One region of the Sessilibacter sp. MAH3 genome, then DNA from elsewhere that is predicted to be linked to it. Evidence: predicted binding sites of a transcription regulator. Region 1 holds the regulator's gene; each other region holds the start of a gene.
The links. The regulator PhoB, encoded in region 1, activates phosphate uptake and scavenging genes when phosphate is short. The targets are predictions, from matches to a motif close to TGTCATAAANNTGTAACA.
Positions count from the first base shown of each region.

Region 2: ACYQ2C_RS16785 (ExeM/NucH family extracellular endonuclease) is a predicted target of PhoB. The motif match lies at 2,311-2,328, and genes of this name have one in related genera.
Region 3: gspC (type II secretion system protein GspC) is a predicted target of PhoB. The motif match lies at 4,438-4,455, and genes of this name have one in related genera.

Region 1 is NZ_BAAGIE010000014.1:2,687-8,169, forward strand. Features, by position in the region: gene ACYQ2C_RS10170 (tetratricopeptide repeat protein) at 1-574, opposite strand, end outside; gene ACYQ2C_RS10175 (GNAT family N-acetyltransferase) at 666-1,811, opposite strand; gene phoR (phosphate regulon sensor histidine kinase PhoR) at 2,044-3,366, opposite strand; gene phoB (phosphate regulon transcriptional regulator PhoB) at 3,423-4,127, opposite strand; gene ubiA (4-hydroxybenzoate octaprenyltransferase) at 4,361-5,242, opposite strand.
Region 2 is NZ_BAAGIE010000036.1:30,163-35,645, forward strand. Features, by position in the region: gene ACYQ2C_RS16775 (mechanosensitive ion channel family protein) at 1-1,090, shown strand, start outside; gene ACYQ2C_RS16780 (DUF817 domain-containing protein) at 1,351-2,136, shown strand; gene ACYQ2C_RS16785 (ExeM/NucH family extracellular endonuclease) at 2,520-5,060, shown strand; gene ACYQ2C_RS16790 (hypothetical protein) at 5,377-5,483, opposite strand, start outside.
Region 3 is NZ_BAAGIE010000021.1:34,490-39,972, forward strand. Features, by position in the region: gene gspE (type II secretion system ATPase GspE) at 1-1,252, opposite strand, end outside; gene gspD (type II secretion system secretin GspD) at 1,267-3,285, opposite strand; gene gspC (type II secretion system protein GspC) at 3,294-4,325, opposite strand; gene ACYQ2C_RS13240 (hypothetical protein) at 4,933-5,436, shown strand.

The DNA.
Region 1 (5,483 bases):
ATTTATGCAGTTCACCCAGTAAGAATAAAATCCGGCCTTTGATGCGCTCTATTTCAAACGCAAACTTAGCACCGCTGGCGAGCATTTTTTCGCAGACTTCAATGGCTTCGCGGTAGTTTTTTTCGGCGAAGAGTTTTTTGATCGGCAGTAAGGCTTCGTGTTTGATTAAGACTCGATCGAGCCTCAGGCAAAACTGCTTGGGCGTAAAGGGTTTGGCAACGTAGTCATCCGGCTGGCTTTCTATGGCGCCGAGCACCATTTCGCGAGAGGTTTCTGCGGTGATCATGACAAACAGGCCCACGGGAGTGAGCAGCTTTTTAGCGCGCAGCGCTTCAAGCAATTGCTGGCCATCTTGGCTGCGGCCCAGATTGTAGTCGCAGATGATCAAGCTATATGGACGGGATCTACACATCGACATCGCCTCCTGCGCGTTAGCGGCGGTATCGATTCTGGCGATGCCTTGAGTACTGATCATGCGCTTCATGGCGCCGCGCATTTCGGGCATGTCGTCAACAATTAAGCAGTTGTGACGCTCATAGAGCTTAATCAGTTCGAGTTTGGTTATTAGGGTCAAAGCGGTCTCTGGGTCAATTGCGTCTAACTAAAGAAGATTCCCATTAATTAAGAATCTTCTAGAAGTTTAGATGAAATTGATCGCTTAGCTTTTATTCCTGTTTGAAAGGTAGCATTTCTGTGGTTTCTGCCATGTATTGCTCAATGCCTGGCTTTTCACGTCGTAAAAAATCGCGAATGGCTTCGTCGAATCGACTGTCTGCCAACCAGTGATTTGACCAAGTGGCGGTTGGTGTAAAGCCGCGCTGGATCTTGTGTTCGCCCTGTGCACCGGGATCAAAACATTGAATGCCCTGCTCTATGGCGTATTCAATGCCTTGGTAGTAGCAGGCTTCAAAGTGCAGCGAATCGTACTCATCGCGACACCCCCAATAGCGACCAAAAAGATGCGTGCTACTTTTAAAACACAAAGCCGCCGCGACCAGCTTGTCGTTGGTGTAGGCTTGAACCATCATCAGGTTTTCGGGCATGGTTCTACCCAAAGTTTGAAAGAAATCTCCGGTTAGATAGCCATCATGGCCGCTGCGTTTTAGATAAGTAAGACGGTAGAACTCGTAGAATTTGCGCCATTGCGCTTCGGTAATGTCTCTGCCTTCACAGCGTATCAAGGTGACGTTTTGAGACTCAACCTTCTGGCGCTCTTTTTTAAGGTTTTTACGCTTACGGCTGGCAAATGTCGCTAAAAAGTCGTCAAAATCTCTGAAATCTTGATTATACCAATGAAACTGGCAGCCTTGGCGCAAGGCAAATCCCGACTGCTCTAAATGGCTTGCCACCTTGATATCACTGAACAAACAATGCCACGACGACGCGCCTATTTTTGCAGCCTGGTCGGTGATCACCTCTGCCATTTGAGTCATTAACGTTTGTTGCTGTTGTTCGTCGAGATGATTGGCAAAGCAAAAACGTGGGCCGGTAGCCGGTGTAAAAGGAATTGCACTTAACAGCTTTGGATAGTAATGCAGGCCGTTGCGGTGGTAGGCGTCGGCCCATGCCCAATCAAATACGTATTCGCCATAGGAATGGCCTTTAACAAACAGTGGCAGCAAAGCGATCAGTTGATCTCCTTGGTAAACCGTTAGGTGAAAAGGTTGCCAGCCGGATTCGGCGGTGGTTGCGCCACTGCTTTCTAAGGCGTGTAAGAATTCATGTCTTAAAAATGGATAATCACTCCCGGCGACGCGATTCCAGTCGTTGGCGTCAACATCGGTAACACTGGTTACAAACTTAAAATCCATACAAATTATCCAAGCGCAGGTTCGATGTGATACTGGGTTTAACGCTGTGAGCGTTAATGCCATTTTCGCGAGTTGCGAAAGCTATGCCGTAGGGCTTATCAAACTAGAACTGGGACGAGAGTTCAACCGATAGTTGCAAAACACTGTTTTCGAAATTGTGTTTTCGAAATTGTGTTTTCAAAACTGTGCTTTCTGAAATCCAGAGTCGGTACGAGTTCTGAAATTAACGATGTTATTCGCTATCGTTTAACGATGACGGGCGGTGTTCTTTAACAACGCGATCCAGACGGAAGCTACAGGTAAATGTGCTGCCGTGGTTGATTCGACTGGTGATTTCAAGATGCGCTTGGTGACGTGACAATACGTGTTTAACAATGGCCAGCCCTAAACCGGTGCCGCCGGTGTCTAGGCTGCGGCTGGCGTCAACGCGATAAAAGCGTTCGGTAAGTCTGGGAATGTGGCGCGCTTCAATACCTATGCCGTGGTCTTCAATGGCGATATGACCGCCGCCTTCATCAACGTAAGCGTGCAGAATGATTTGGCTTTTGGCCGGTGAATAACGCACGGCGTTGTAGACTAGGTTCGAAATACAACTGCGTAGCTCTTCGATAACGCCAATCAACAAAAAGTCTTCGTCGGCGTCGATTTCAAACTGATGAGCCTTGTCGCCACTGAGGTCTTGGGCGTCGTGGACGATGCTTTGCAGCAAATCGGCGACGTTAATTTTTGTCTCTCGCAGGCTGCTGTCGTCGGTTTCAAGGCGTGTCAAAGTCAGCAGATCTTCAATGATCAAGGTCATGCGTTTCGATTGCTGTTCCATTTGGCTGATGGCTTTTTGCCAAACACCGGGCAGCGAATCGGCATTATCGGCCATGGTTTCTAAGTAACCCCGCACCACTGTCAGCGGTGTACGCAGTTCGTGAGAAACGTTACCGATAAAGTCTTTGCGCATTTGTTCAAGCTTTTGCAGCCGTGAAATATCGCGCACCACCATCAGATAGTCGCCTTGGCCGTAGCGGTTGATTTGAAAACTTAAGAATTGATCGCTATCGGTGGCCGACGGCATGGTTAGCGGTTCTGAGTAATCTTCGGCTTCGAGGTAGCGCACAAAGCGCGGCGAGCGCAGGTAGTTAACGATGGGTTTGCCGTGATCGCCCGGTTGTAGACCAATCAGTCGCCGGGCACTTTGGTTCCACCATTGAATGGACGCTTGGTCGTCTAAAATAATCACCGCGTCCTTGAGTGCGGCGGTAGTTTCTTGCACCCGAAGAATCAGTGATTGTAAGCGGTGCTTTTCTTTGTTGTGCCTTTCGCGATTGTTGGAGACCTGGTAATAAACCTCCTCCCAAAAGCCGGTGGCGTTGGGCACCTGGCCGATACTGCGAGTGGTTAGCCAACGCTCAAGCTTGCGCATGTTGTACAGCGTCCAAGCGCCGTACAACACATTGGCCAGCAATAAGGTATACAGTGGATAACCAATGACGAGACCAAGTACAGCCGCAACTGCGATAGCGACTAAAAATTGCCGAAATTCAGATACAAAGCCACGATGCACGAGTGATCTCGAGTGATAGGTTTACGACATTAAAGCTCAAGTATAAGCGATTTATCTTAAGCTTTTTCGGTGACTTTGATGGAAAAACGGTAACCGGTGCCACGCACGGTTTGAATAAAGCGGTCGTGGTCGTCTTGAGTTAAGGCTTTACGCAGGCGACGAATGTGAACGTCTACGGTGCGCTCTTCCACATAGACGTTGCCGCCCCAAACGTGGTCAAGCAGTTGACCGCGAGTGTACACACGCTCTTGGTGGGTTAAGAAGAACTCCAGCAAGCGGTATTCGGTTGGACCCATATCGATGGGTTTCTCGTTGATGGTAACGCGGTGGCTTACCGGGTCGAGTACTAGGCCTTCGACCGAAATTGGGCCACTGGTAGAGGCAGAGTCGGTGCGACGTAAAACTGCTTTTAAGCGAGCGACCAGCTCTCTGGGGGAGAAGGGCTTGGTGATGTAGTCATCAGCGCCGACTTCTAAACCTTGTACCTTGTTGTCTTCCTCGCCTTTAGCGGTAAGCATGATGATTGGAATTTGCGAAGTAACCTCATCGCGCTTGAGGCGACGAGCTAATTCGATACCGCTGGTGCCAGGTAACATCCAATCGAGCAGAATCAAATCTGGCTTTTCATCCACAATCAGGGTGTGTGCCGTTTGCGCATCCATGGCTTCAAGGCATTTATAATCCGCCATTTCAAGTGCTACACGCAGCATATCTCGAATGGAGGATTCATCGTCTACGATCAAAATTGTTTTATCGGCCATGGTTGCACACCGGAATTGTGAATTTAAGGAGGCGTTTTAAGCTGGGTGCATTTAATAAAGGTTTTGTTTCGCTTTTATGACAATCATAGCAATTGGTTGTGATAAATCTGTAATTTGTGTGAAACACACAGGTATATTGGCGAAAACTGTCTAATGAGTTAGTAATTGCCGCAGAATTCATAAGGTTTAGGGCATAAAAATCGTAATGCTTAGATGCCTAAATTTTTAAATGCTTAAAGCAAATAATCAGCCGCGATCGCCACGAATAAAACCACGCCCACCCACTGATTATTCTTAAACGCCTTGAAACATTGCTCCCGCTCGCGATTGCGAATCAAATATTGCTGATACACAAACAAACCCGCGCAAACGGCCACGCCAATGGAGTAAATCCAGCCCAATTTGGCGTTATCACCGATCAGTATCATGCCGAATAGCGTCAGCACTTGTAGACACCCAGTAATAACCTTGTCCATATCGCCAAACAATACCGCGGTGGATTTCACGCCAATTTTTAAGTCGTCATCGCGATCGACCATGGCGTAGAAGGTATCGTAGGCAATCACCCAGAGCAGATTGGTAAAGTAAATGACCCAAGCGGTTTTTGGCAACGTGTTGGTTTCGGCCGTAAATACCATGGGAATTCCCCAAGAGAATGCTGCACCTAATACGACCTGTGGCATATGCGTGTAGCGCTTGGCAAATGGATAAGCACTGGCGAGCAGTAATGCCGCAAATGACAGCGCAATGGTTTGCCAATTGGTCAGAATCACTAACGCAAAGGCTAAAGCACACAAGGCTGTAAAAAGGAACAGTGCATTGCCTTCCGATAATCTTCCTGCTGCGAGCGGACGTTGGTTGGTACGCTTAACCTTGCCATCAAAGTTGCGGTCGGCGTAATCGTTGATAACGCATCCGGCTGAGCGCATCACAAAGACGCCGAGGGTAAAAATAATCAAGGTGCTGATGCTGGGTTTGCCTTCTGAAGCAATCCAAAGCGCCCAATAAACCGGCCAGAGCAACAATAAACTGCCCACCGGTTTATCCATTCGCATCAATTTTAGGTAGTCGTTCCAGTCGCCGGATTTTGGGGTTACGTATTTCTCAAGATTCATTAATGGCTCGACAAACTTCTTTGGCTATAACTCAAATCGTTAAGATTTGGCTTAAAAACAGGTGGTAAATCAATTTGGCTGCGATCTTACGGCCTTAGCGGCTTGATAAAGCCATAATTTCGACTAAAAAGAAAGCCAGAGGTGTTTAAAGTGCGCGACAAAGCGAGTTATTTAGTTAGGGATTTCTTAACTTGTTTTGAGCGTTGCTGTGGTTTTGAAGAAAGATTTAACAATTACAACA
Region 2 (5,483 bases), on a different contig from region 1:
TTTAAAAAAGATGAACCTACGTTTGCATTTAAATTCACGTAGATTTATTCCTTTACTGCATTTAGTCAATTATGCCATTAAGGCTCATGTATTTATTTTTGTCATCTACGCTGTTTTTGTTCTTTATGTCCCAGAAGACAGTTTTATTAATAGAGCGATTAATATAACAGCTATCGTTTCGTTTATATTAGCAGCATTGGCGTTAATTTTTGTCGCTATATTAATTTGGGAGAGCGCAAATGCAGCCATGGAATTTGTCTCATCGCACAGTAGTTTAAAATCCAATGCCCGAATGAATACCGTGATGCCTATTATTCGTAATGCATTACTGTTTACCTTAAGTTTGTTGTTTATCATGGTGTTTTTATCGGGAATAGGCGTCGATATCTACCCACTCTTGGCGGGTGCTGGGGTGTTAGGTATCGCCGTCGGTTTTGGTGCTCAAACTCTTGTGAAAGACTTTTTAACGGGATTTACGGTAATTATCGAAGACCTACTGCAAATAGGTGATGTAGTAACCGTGGCGAACAGAACCGGCGTGGTTGAAAAATTATCGATTCGTAAATTGCAACTAAGAGCGCTGGACGGCACCGTACATACCGTACCCTTTGGTGAAGTATCGATTGTGGATAACCTCACCAAAGACTTTAGCTTTTACCTGATGGACGTTGGTGTTGCTTACAAAGAAAATACCGACGTTGTTATAGAATGTTTACGAGAAATCGATGAAGAAATTCGTAATGATGACGACTTTAAAGATCGAATCTTGTCGCCGATAGAAATATTTGGCGTCGATAAATTTGCCGATTCTGCCGTAATCATTAAAGCGCGAATAAAAACCCGACCACTCGAAAAATGGAACGTAGGGCGCGAATTCAACCGTCGCATGAAATACCTCTTCGACGAACGTAACATCGAAATACCATTTCCACATCGCACTCTTTACTTTGGCGAACCAATCGTTGCGCAAACCTCAATACAACGCCAAGAAAAAGACATTAATTCAAGCCAGTCAATCGATAAAAAAACCGACAAGGTTTATCTGCCCGATAATGAAGACGCAACCGAAAGCGATGAAGGGGAAAATTAATTCTTCTGTAATTTTCTCGGAGAGCAGCATTTAGAAATACAACTTACAATTTTTGCACAATGTTAATCAATGACAGTATTTGGAATTAACGACACAAGGATGTGTTGATAAAAACACTGAGTTGATCAGAGCTTTCTAATGTAAAATCAAATTAATTGCTAGATTTCTCTTCATTTCTGATTTTGTGTACAGTTCACTCAAAGCTTGTGAGAGCTGTTGATGATGATTGTTGTTGTGGGTTGTAGATATGGATTGCTGTTGTGGAAAAGGTTAAGCGTTTTGTTTGGGAATTTTGGTTGTTTGGTTTGAAGCAGGCTTATGCGTGTTTGTTTGGTGGGTTTTTGTTAGGGGTTATTATTGTAACTAAGGTTTGGTATCCTTTTGAGTCGTTACATCGCTACGATTTTATCTTTTTGTCAGCGGTGGTTTTTCAGCTTTTTTTGTTGGTAACTAAGCTTGAGACGTTGCGCGAGTCGTTGGTTATTGTGATTTTTCACATTGTTGCAACGCTTATGGAGTTGTTTAAAACTTCTGACGCAATAGGTTCTTGGACGTATCCAGAAGATTATGTTTTGGGTATTGGTAATGTACCCTTGTTCACGGGGTTTATGTACAGCGCTGTGGGTAGTTATATTGCTAGAATTTGGCGAATTTTTGATTTTCGCTTTGATTATTATCCACGTTTTGGAATAACACTTATTTTAGCTCTGTTGGTGTATGCGAATTTTTTTACGCATCATTTTATTGTGGATTTTCGTTGGATTATATTGGCGTTGATTGTTGGTTGTTTTTATAAATCCAATATTTATTTTCGAGTCGATAAACAGTATCGCACCATGCCGCTGTTGTTAGGTTGGTTTTTAGTGGCCTTATTTATTTGGTTTGCCGAAAATATATCAACCTATGCAAGTGTGTGGGTTTATCCCAATCAACGGCAGGGTTGGCAGTTGGTTTCTTTTTCAAAGTTGATTGCTTGGTATTTATTAATGTATGTGAGTTTTGTGTTGGTTACCTGTGTGAATACAATTCGTAAAATCTCTGATTAAAACCTTTGCATTAAATACACGCTAGAAAATTAAAGTACCATGCTTAATAACGTTAGTTCGCAATAATGTTTTGATGTTGAAATTGGCGACACTTCTTGGTGTCGCTAGCAGCTTTGGGTTAGTCAAAGTTTTTTATTTTTAATCAACGATTCACGTTCTCTTATTACGTCTTCTTGTCTTAAAACCGTCATATGTTAGAAAAACCCACAAGGTATTCTTATCTATAAGGGGGCTCTAACAGTTATACTTCAATACCCCGAATTCACGATCAAAATAGTCAGTGCTGAATAAGATTCAACAGTAGGAGCGGTTGAATTTGTCTTTGTGGTGTTTGTTCAGCACGATTGTAATAACGCTTGAATAATTATTTAAAGGAATCTTCCATGGACATGAAAAAGTTAGTCGTGGCAGCACCCTTACTCTCGTTGAGTATGGGCGCCAGCGCCGGCATGGTATTAACAGGAATATTTGACGGCCCTTTACCCGGTGGTTTACCTAAAGGCTACGAAGTTTATGTAACCGAAGACATTGCCGATGCGTCATTGTACGGCCTTGGTTCGGCAAATAACGGCGGTGGTAGCGACGGTCAAGAGTTCACCTTTTCTCCGGTTAGTTTGAGTGCTGGCAGTTATGTATATGTTGTTACCGACAGCGTTTCTTTTTCGGATTTTTTTGGTGTAACGCCTGAGTTTGTTTTTGAATCCGGTTCGGCGAACATTAATGGTGATGACGCTATTGAGTTGTTCTTTAACGGCAGTGTTGTCGATTTGTTCGGTGAAGTAGACGTTGATGGCACCGGCCAACCGTGGGAATACCTAGACGGTTGGGCTTATCGTTTAAGTGGTTCGGTGGCAAGCAGCACTTTTGATATTACTGAGTGGAGTTTCAGCGGGCCAAACGCCTACGATGGTGAAACCAGCAACACCACAGCGGCCAATCCTTTGCCTTTGGCAACCTTTACCACTGTCGGCGGCGGCGATGATGACGACGACACTCCACCACCGGTTGAGATTGGCGCGTGTTTTAGCGATGCGACTTTGATCAGTGCTATTCAAGGTGATGGCGCAAGCGTTACCACTACAGATACTGTAGTTGTTGAAGGTATTATCACTGGTTTACGTGATAATGGTTATTTCCTACAAGAAGAACCTAGCGATTCCGACGGTAATGCGGCAACGTCTGAAGGTATCTTCGTTTTTGCAACCATTTTAGATGAGTTAGAAGTTGGTGATACCGCCCGTGTTTTGGGTGTTCCTTCAGAATTCTTTAACAACAGTCAAATTACCGCCGAGCAACAATTAGATTGTGGCGTTGCGGCTGAGTCTGTCATTCCTGCATTTATTCCAATGCCATACGAAGGTCAACTTGATCTTGAAACCGTAGAAGGCATGGTTGCAACCGTTACCGACGCAACAATCTATAGCCTTGATAATTTCACCCGCTTTGGTGAAATGTTCTTGAGTGATTCTGTTAAGTTAACTCCAACCGAAGCCGGTGCGCCGTTCAGCCCTGAATATGACGCGGCTGTTGCTAATGCCAGTGCGAACATTTTGTTGATTGACGACAATAATGGTCGAACCTTCCCAGATGAAATCAGCTATTACTCAACACCAGAATTTGATGGTTTAAATTACGATAACGCTCCTCGCGTAGGTGAAACGGTTTCTGCTACTGGTCCTGTGATGTTCTCCTTTGGTAACTATCGCATCAACCCAGTAAAAGAGACCTTCTCAATTGCATCTACTCGTACCGCGGCGCCGGATTTAATTCCTGCCGATGTTACTGTGGCAAGTTTTAACGTATTGAACTACTTTAATGGCCTTGTACTGGACGACGGTAGTGTAACCTTCGACTACCCAGCCAACCGTGGTGCAGCCGACGAAGAAGAGTTCGCGTTACAAGAAGCTCGAATTGTTAACGCTATTATTGCTTTGGACGCCGATGTTATTGGTTTGATCGAAGTTGAAAACGATGGCTTTGGCGATGACAGTGCTATTCGTCAATTGGTTGATGCGATCAACGCGCAACTGGGTGATCGTGTGTATCGTTTCGCTCGTTCTGACGACGAAACCATTACCGGTACCGATGCCATTACTAACGCGATCATTTACAAACACCGTAAAGTAATTGCACGTGGCGGATTACGTGGTATTGCATTGCCATCGCAAGATAATAATGGTCGTTTTGTTGGCCAACGTAATACCTTGGTACAAAGTTTCCGTCACCGCGCCACTGGCGATCAATTCGCCCTAGCGATTAACCACTTTAAATCAAAAGGCTCAACTTGTTTTGAAGATGACGTTAACCCAACGGCGTTAGATTCCATTCAAGGCAGCTGTAACGCATTCCGTGTATCTGCGGCGGTAACCTTAGGTAATGCGCTTGATGCGATGAACTTGCCTGAAAAACTGTTAATCATGGGCGATCTAAACAGCTACAGCCAGGAAGATCCTCTAGCAGTACTTACCGAATACACCCCAGAAGAACGCGGCTATACCATTGTAACTGCGGTTAACACCCAGCTTGATGGTGGCGTTTCTGTACCGGTAACCGAGACCTTTGGTTATATTCCATTGCGCGATACCTTTGATCCAGAGGGCTACTCGTTCTACTTCTTTGGCGCTGACCAAATCGGTGCTCTCGATCATGTGTTAGCGACGCCTGCTGCGGCCGATGCCACAGTTGATGTAACGCATTGGGATATCAACACCACTGAGTTGTTCCAGTTAACTTACGACCAAGCACTTGCGTTCTATAATCCTGCCAACGGTGATTTAATTGATTTCACCTCGGTAGGACCTTATCGCAGTTCCGACCATAACCCCGTGTTAGTTAGCTTGGAAATGGACGCGAAAAATCGCGGTAAAGCGAAAAAGATTGAGCGAAAAATTCGCAAATTCTTTAAGTATTTTGGATTCTATTAATACCAAAATAAACGCATGTCAGTACCAATGTGTTGTACTAAAAAGAGGCCGAAAGGCCTCTTTTTTTTGTGTAAAAATTATCGATTTGAACGAGACTAAATCATCGCAAACCCTAAAAGCGTCCGATTTAGGTAACCATGATTTCACCAGAGCGCTGTATATTTAGGAACCTCTGATTAACTCATCCATGATTTAATTAGAGGACAGAAATTGAAAATGCGATTTCCAATTTCTTCACAATTTCAATCCCTTACCGTTCTTGAAATTGGCGACACATCCTTGTGTCGCGAGAAACTCTGGTTAATCAGAGTTTCCTTTAATAAATTCGAATTCTATTAAATTCGCGCGATTGCGGATTAATACTGGAGCGTTCACCAATATCGGTATTTGATCCATCACCGTAGGGGGTAACGCCTTCATCGG
Region 3 (5,483 bases), on a different contig from region 1:
GATCTTCGCGCTTACATTTGTTGCACAGCATTCGAATTAAGCGCTGTGACATTACTGCGGTCAAGCTCGAAGACAACAAGAATGGCTCTATGCCCATGTCTTGCAAGCGTGTTACCGCACCAATCGCCGTATTGGTATGCAGGGTTGATAACACCAAGTGACCCGTCAAACTGGCCTCAACGGCAATGGAGCCGGTTTCTTGGTCTCGAATCTCACCGATCATCACCACATCCGGGTCTTGACGCAAAATTGCCCGTAGGCCGCGTGCAAAGGTCATATCAATTTTTGAGTTAACTTGAGTTTGACCAATGCCCGGCAGCATATACTCCACCGGATCTTCAATGGTCAAAATGTTCCTACTGCGATCGTTGATGTGCGACAAACCAGCATAAAGAGTGGTGGTTTTACCGGAACCGGTAGGACCGGTCACCAGAATAATGCCGTGCGGTTTATTCAATGAGCCGGAAAAGCCTTCGTAAACCGCTTCAGGCATGTTGATTTGTTTCAGCGATAATTGGCCAGCAGTGGTATCCAGCAGACGCAATACCACGCGTTCGCCATGTGCCGAAGGAATTGTAGAAAGTCGAATATCGAGGCCGTGACCGGCGAGCTTTACCGTGATGCGTCCGTCTTGAGGTAAGCGTTTCTCGGCAATATCGAGCTTCGCCATAACCTTTAAACGGGAAACCAACAAAGGTGCTAAAACAGCTTTGGGCGACAACATTTCGTTGAGAACGCCGTCGACACGGAATCGAACGGCTACGCGGTCTTCGTAGGGCTCAATGTGTATATCCGATGCCTTCTCGCGTACCGCCTGAGACAAAATGGCGTTGATTAGACGAATAACCGGTGCGTCGTCGTTGCCGGAAAGCAGCTCTTGGTCATCGCTTAATTCTTCAGCCAGAGAGCCAAGATCGATATCGCTGCCAAGATCATCGGCAACTTCGTCTGCGGCTTGTTGTGCAGAGCCGCTGGAGCCGTGATACATCTCTTTGAGTGCACGTTGGAATTCTTCATCAGATATGGCGACGGTTATAAAGCCGCGGCCGAGATGACGTTGCAACTCAAGCAGCATAGGCAGGCCTAAGCGGCCGCGATGAAGAATTTGTCCGTCTTTCAAAATGACGCCATGGGCGCTGGCATAATGAAACGGCAAGGCTCGTTCGTAGTCCTCATCAACCGGGGCGGCAGCCACGGTTGATGGGTCTAGTTCGATGGTTTGTTCTTCGGTGTCAAAGGCTTGTTCTGCCATGATTAAATCCGGGCCTAGTTACTTTCTTCGCTGGTTTCTTCTTGCGGCTTGTCTTTTTTCTTCGACTTCTTCAAGCGCTGAGCTTCAAGTTCGGCAGCCTTAGTAGCGTAGCCTGATAAGTCGGTCTCTGGAGAGATCGGCCACTCAGGAACAACGGGCAGTAAATCTTTCTTCAGACTGAGACCTTTTTGGCGACGAGCGCTGAGCTGCTGTTCGCGAATAAATTTGTATTTTTCAGCGGTGGTGCCGGTTAGCGTTTCGTCATCGCGAATAACAGTGGCGCGGATAAATACCAATAAGTTGGTCTTGGTCACTCGATCACTGTTAGAGCGGAATAAACGCCCCATAACTGGAATGCTACCTAAAATAGGCACGCGGGACTGGAAGGTTTGCACGTTATCGCGCATTAGTCCGCCCAATACGACAACTTGGCCATCACTGGCTAAGACTTGAGTGGTGATGGAGCGTTCGTTGGTGATTACATCCGACGCACTGGTTTCACCAGTCAAGCTTGATACTTCTTGCTCGATATCGAGAATAATTTTGTCGCCTTCGTTAATGTGTGGCGTTACGCGCAAGGTGATACCAACGTTTTGGCGCTCGATAGTCTGGAACGGGTTGTTCACGTTACCTTCGGTGCTGGTAAAGCTACCGGTTACGAAAGGTACTTCCTGACCGACGGAGATTTCGGCTTCGTGGTTGTCGGTGGTTAACACGCTCGGCGTTGAAAGAATGTTTGAATTGGTTTTTTCTTGCAGCGCGTTAACCAAAGCAATAAAGCCTTTTTCGCCGTCGAAATCGCCGACACCAAAAGTAGTGCCAGTGATCGAGCCGATAGCGCCAGCAAGATCTTCGATAACATCGTCGTCATCCGATAATGCGATTGAGCCTGCGCCCGACAAGATGCCATCACCCAGTGAGCTGGAGCCAAAACCACCGTTTTCAGAGGCGAATAACCATTGAATACCTAAATCTTTGCCGTCAACGTCTTCAAGCTCCGCAATAACCGCTTCAACTAAGACTTGAGCGCGGCGAATATCGAGCCGTTCAACGACTTGTAACAATGAGTCGAGAGTATCGCCTTCGGCGGTGATCAATAGTGCGTTAGTAGATTCGTCAGCTTCTACCGACGGGCGAATACCACCGCCGCCAGTTGCTGCCGCAGCATCACCGCCACCTTGTGACAAGTTTTGCAGGAGCTGCTGAAGGGTTTGCGCAACCTCGGTGGCATTGGCGTATTCAAGATACAAAACGCGCACGTTACCGGTTTGGGCTTGCGGACGGTCAAGACGAGCAATCAAATCTTTTACTCGGTTGCGTTGTACCTGGTCGCCGCTGACCAATAAAGAGTTGGTCCGAGCGTCGGCAACCATTTTTAGGCTACCGGTGTCTTTTCCGGCATCGCCACTGAGCAATGCTTCCATCATTTGCAGAGCATCAGAAACCGGTGCATATTCAAGCTGAATAACTTCGGTTTGAGATACGGCGGCGCCGTCAATTTGTGCAATAACTTGCTTGACGCGCTCAATGTTGGCGGCGGTATCAGAAATTACGATGGAGTTACTGGGGTCGTAAGCTGCCATGTGTGCATGTTGAGCGACCAGAGGACGTAATACCGGCAGTACTTTAGCCGCTGAAATGTTGCGCAGTGTAACAACTTCAGTGATGTATTCATCACCAGCTTGTGCGGCCTTTTCACCGGTCACAGGAATGGGTGAAGAGCGTACGTCTTTGTTTGGTACAACACGCACCACGTTACCGTTTTCAAAAGCGGTAAAGCCGTGTAACTCTAAAATAGATAATAATAATGCGTAAGCTTGATCGCGAGTAACTTCACCGTTGGTAAATACCTGCACCTTACCTTTAACGCGTGGATCTATGATCACGGTTTTATTGGTGGCTTCGGCAACAAAGCGAATAACCTCAACAATATCAGCGTCGTTAAAGCTGAGGGTTAGTTTCTCAGTTTCGCGGTCCTGTGCGTATGTGTGACCGGCACACAATAGTAGCGCTGCTAACAAAAATCGGCGCACGTTAATCCTCACTCTTCGGTATTTGCATCAAGCTCGATGTTTATAGATTGGCTCTGGCCATCGCGCAAAAGGGTGACTCTTGCGCTGGTGGCTTCACGCATTTCGCGGTAAACCTGTGTAATGCTGCCAGAGTTATTCAGCGCAATGCCGTTTATCTCTGTAACTATGTCGTTAGGTTGTAAGCCCAACTGGTCAAAAATTTCTCTGTCGCGGCCTGGGCGAATTCGGTAGCCGACAATATCGGTACCCTCACGAGCCACGCTAAATTTAATAACTTCGGCGAGTGACTTTGGCGCTCGCGTAACTACGCGAGGTTCAGTATCGTCTTCGTCGTCGTCATCCTCGTCATCGGAAGCGGTGGATGAATTGGGGTCAACGCCCGCCTCTTCTAGCGCTTCGTTAAGAATTTCTTGTGGGTCACGGGTAACTCGACCCAGTGAAACATTGCTACGAGCAGAATCGTTTCGCGAGTTACCTAAGTCACTGTTAGGTTCAAAGAGACGAAGAGATTCGTTATTACCGTTGTTATCGAGGATAACTTGATTTGCTTGAACCTGAAGTAACTTGACATTGTTGCCACCGGGTAGGCGATCGCCAACTTTGTACGCTTTTTCGTCGCGCGCATGAGCGATAAAGGCTTCAGAGTTTTCTGGGATGCTACTTTTAATAACACCCTTCAATGTTAGGTTCAGAGAGGTCTCGCGAGCATCTTCGATGATATCGGTGGCGACTGGAGCAACCTCTTCAACTGCTGCTGTGGCATCAACAGAGCCAAACAATTCAATAGCGGCTAAAGATTCAATATCGATTGAGCCTTGATTTGCGCCTGTATTGACCTCAATAACCACATTTCTAGGAGCCGCCGATGACGGTTCTGGGAGAGTAGGTGCAGGTAATAAGGCCCAAAATAGATTTGCAAGGTTACTGCAAGCCCAAAGTAGAAATACCACCACCAAAATATTGCGAGCCAATATCAGCGTGCTGGGCTTGCCCAAGCTTTGCTTAAGTATCGCTGGTAGATGACTAACTGCTTGATTCATGTCTGAGCTTCTGTTGCAAGTTTAGATGTTGGTTTTTGAATTACCGTTGTACAAAAAATGATAGCTTCTCTGAGTCCCAGCTCAGATGGTAGAAATTAAATTTGGTTCTCGCTGTGATAAAAACGGAACTTATTGATTTGTTCATATGACGAACTCAATCAATCCATAATACCCGTTATCGATTGCGGCCTTCTACTGCCATCCTTAAAAAACCGTTGTTTATAATTACTTTTTCAGTAATTAGTTTAAGTATTGTTTCAGTGGTCGCCCAAAAAATAATCATTTTTGAGAAGTCGACGACTCTCAAAATATTAGGCACTTGTGCACCGAAATTTTGAAAAACGCTAAAATAATCGTTAGCAAATATTGGCAGCCAAATTGTTATTGCTTTAGCAATTCACTTTTGGCCGACGCATAATGCTACAAAATTATGACGGTTTGGCGTCACTAATTTACAGGTATAAAGTCGAAAAACATCAAGCTGGGTGCCACCATTTAAGCGATCCTGCTCAAATTTTGGCTTTAGAGCGGAGGTTTTCTCCAAAAACCGATCGGTTAATATAATAACTCCGATTACCCAGCTGACGTATTAGTTTAGGAGCACATCATGAGTAAAATTTTCCTTTTGCAAAATCACCAAGGATTTTTCCTCAATCGTCAGGGGTTATGGGTCAGTGGTCGTGAGCCCGCAGGGCTATTTCGTGCCGTTAATAAAGATGAGGCGGTTAACGAAGTTTTTGAGGTAAGTGCTCGCGATTATAGTCAACGTATTAGCATTGTTGAGACCGAGACCACAGAAAAGGGTGTGCCTGTTGTTGATCCGAGTTGGATCTCTGATTTACCCGAGCCGGGCTCGATAGTTGCCGCATCCGATGAAGAGATCGCAGTGGCAGAAGAAACCGGCACGGAATCTGTTAGCGATGAAAAAACCAACGATGAATTCGTATTGGAACAAACTTTTGTTCAAGATTTTGGTGATAAGACTATAGAATTCGTTGCTGATCAAAACCACGCTGGTGCAGACTCAACGACCGACGAAACCGATACCGTTGAGGCTGAGTCGTGTGACCCTGATGAATACACTGAAATTACTGCCGAGCAAACCGCATAAATAATCTCGGTAAGCGGGTAGTGTTTGTAACAACGGCTTTGAATTAA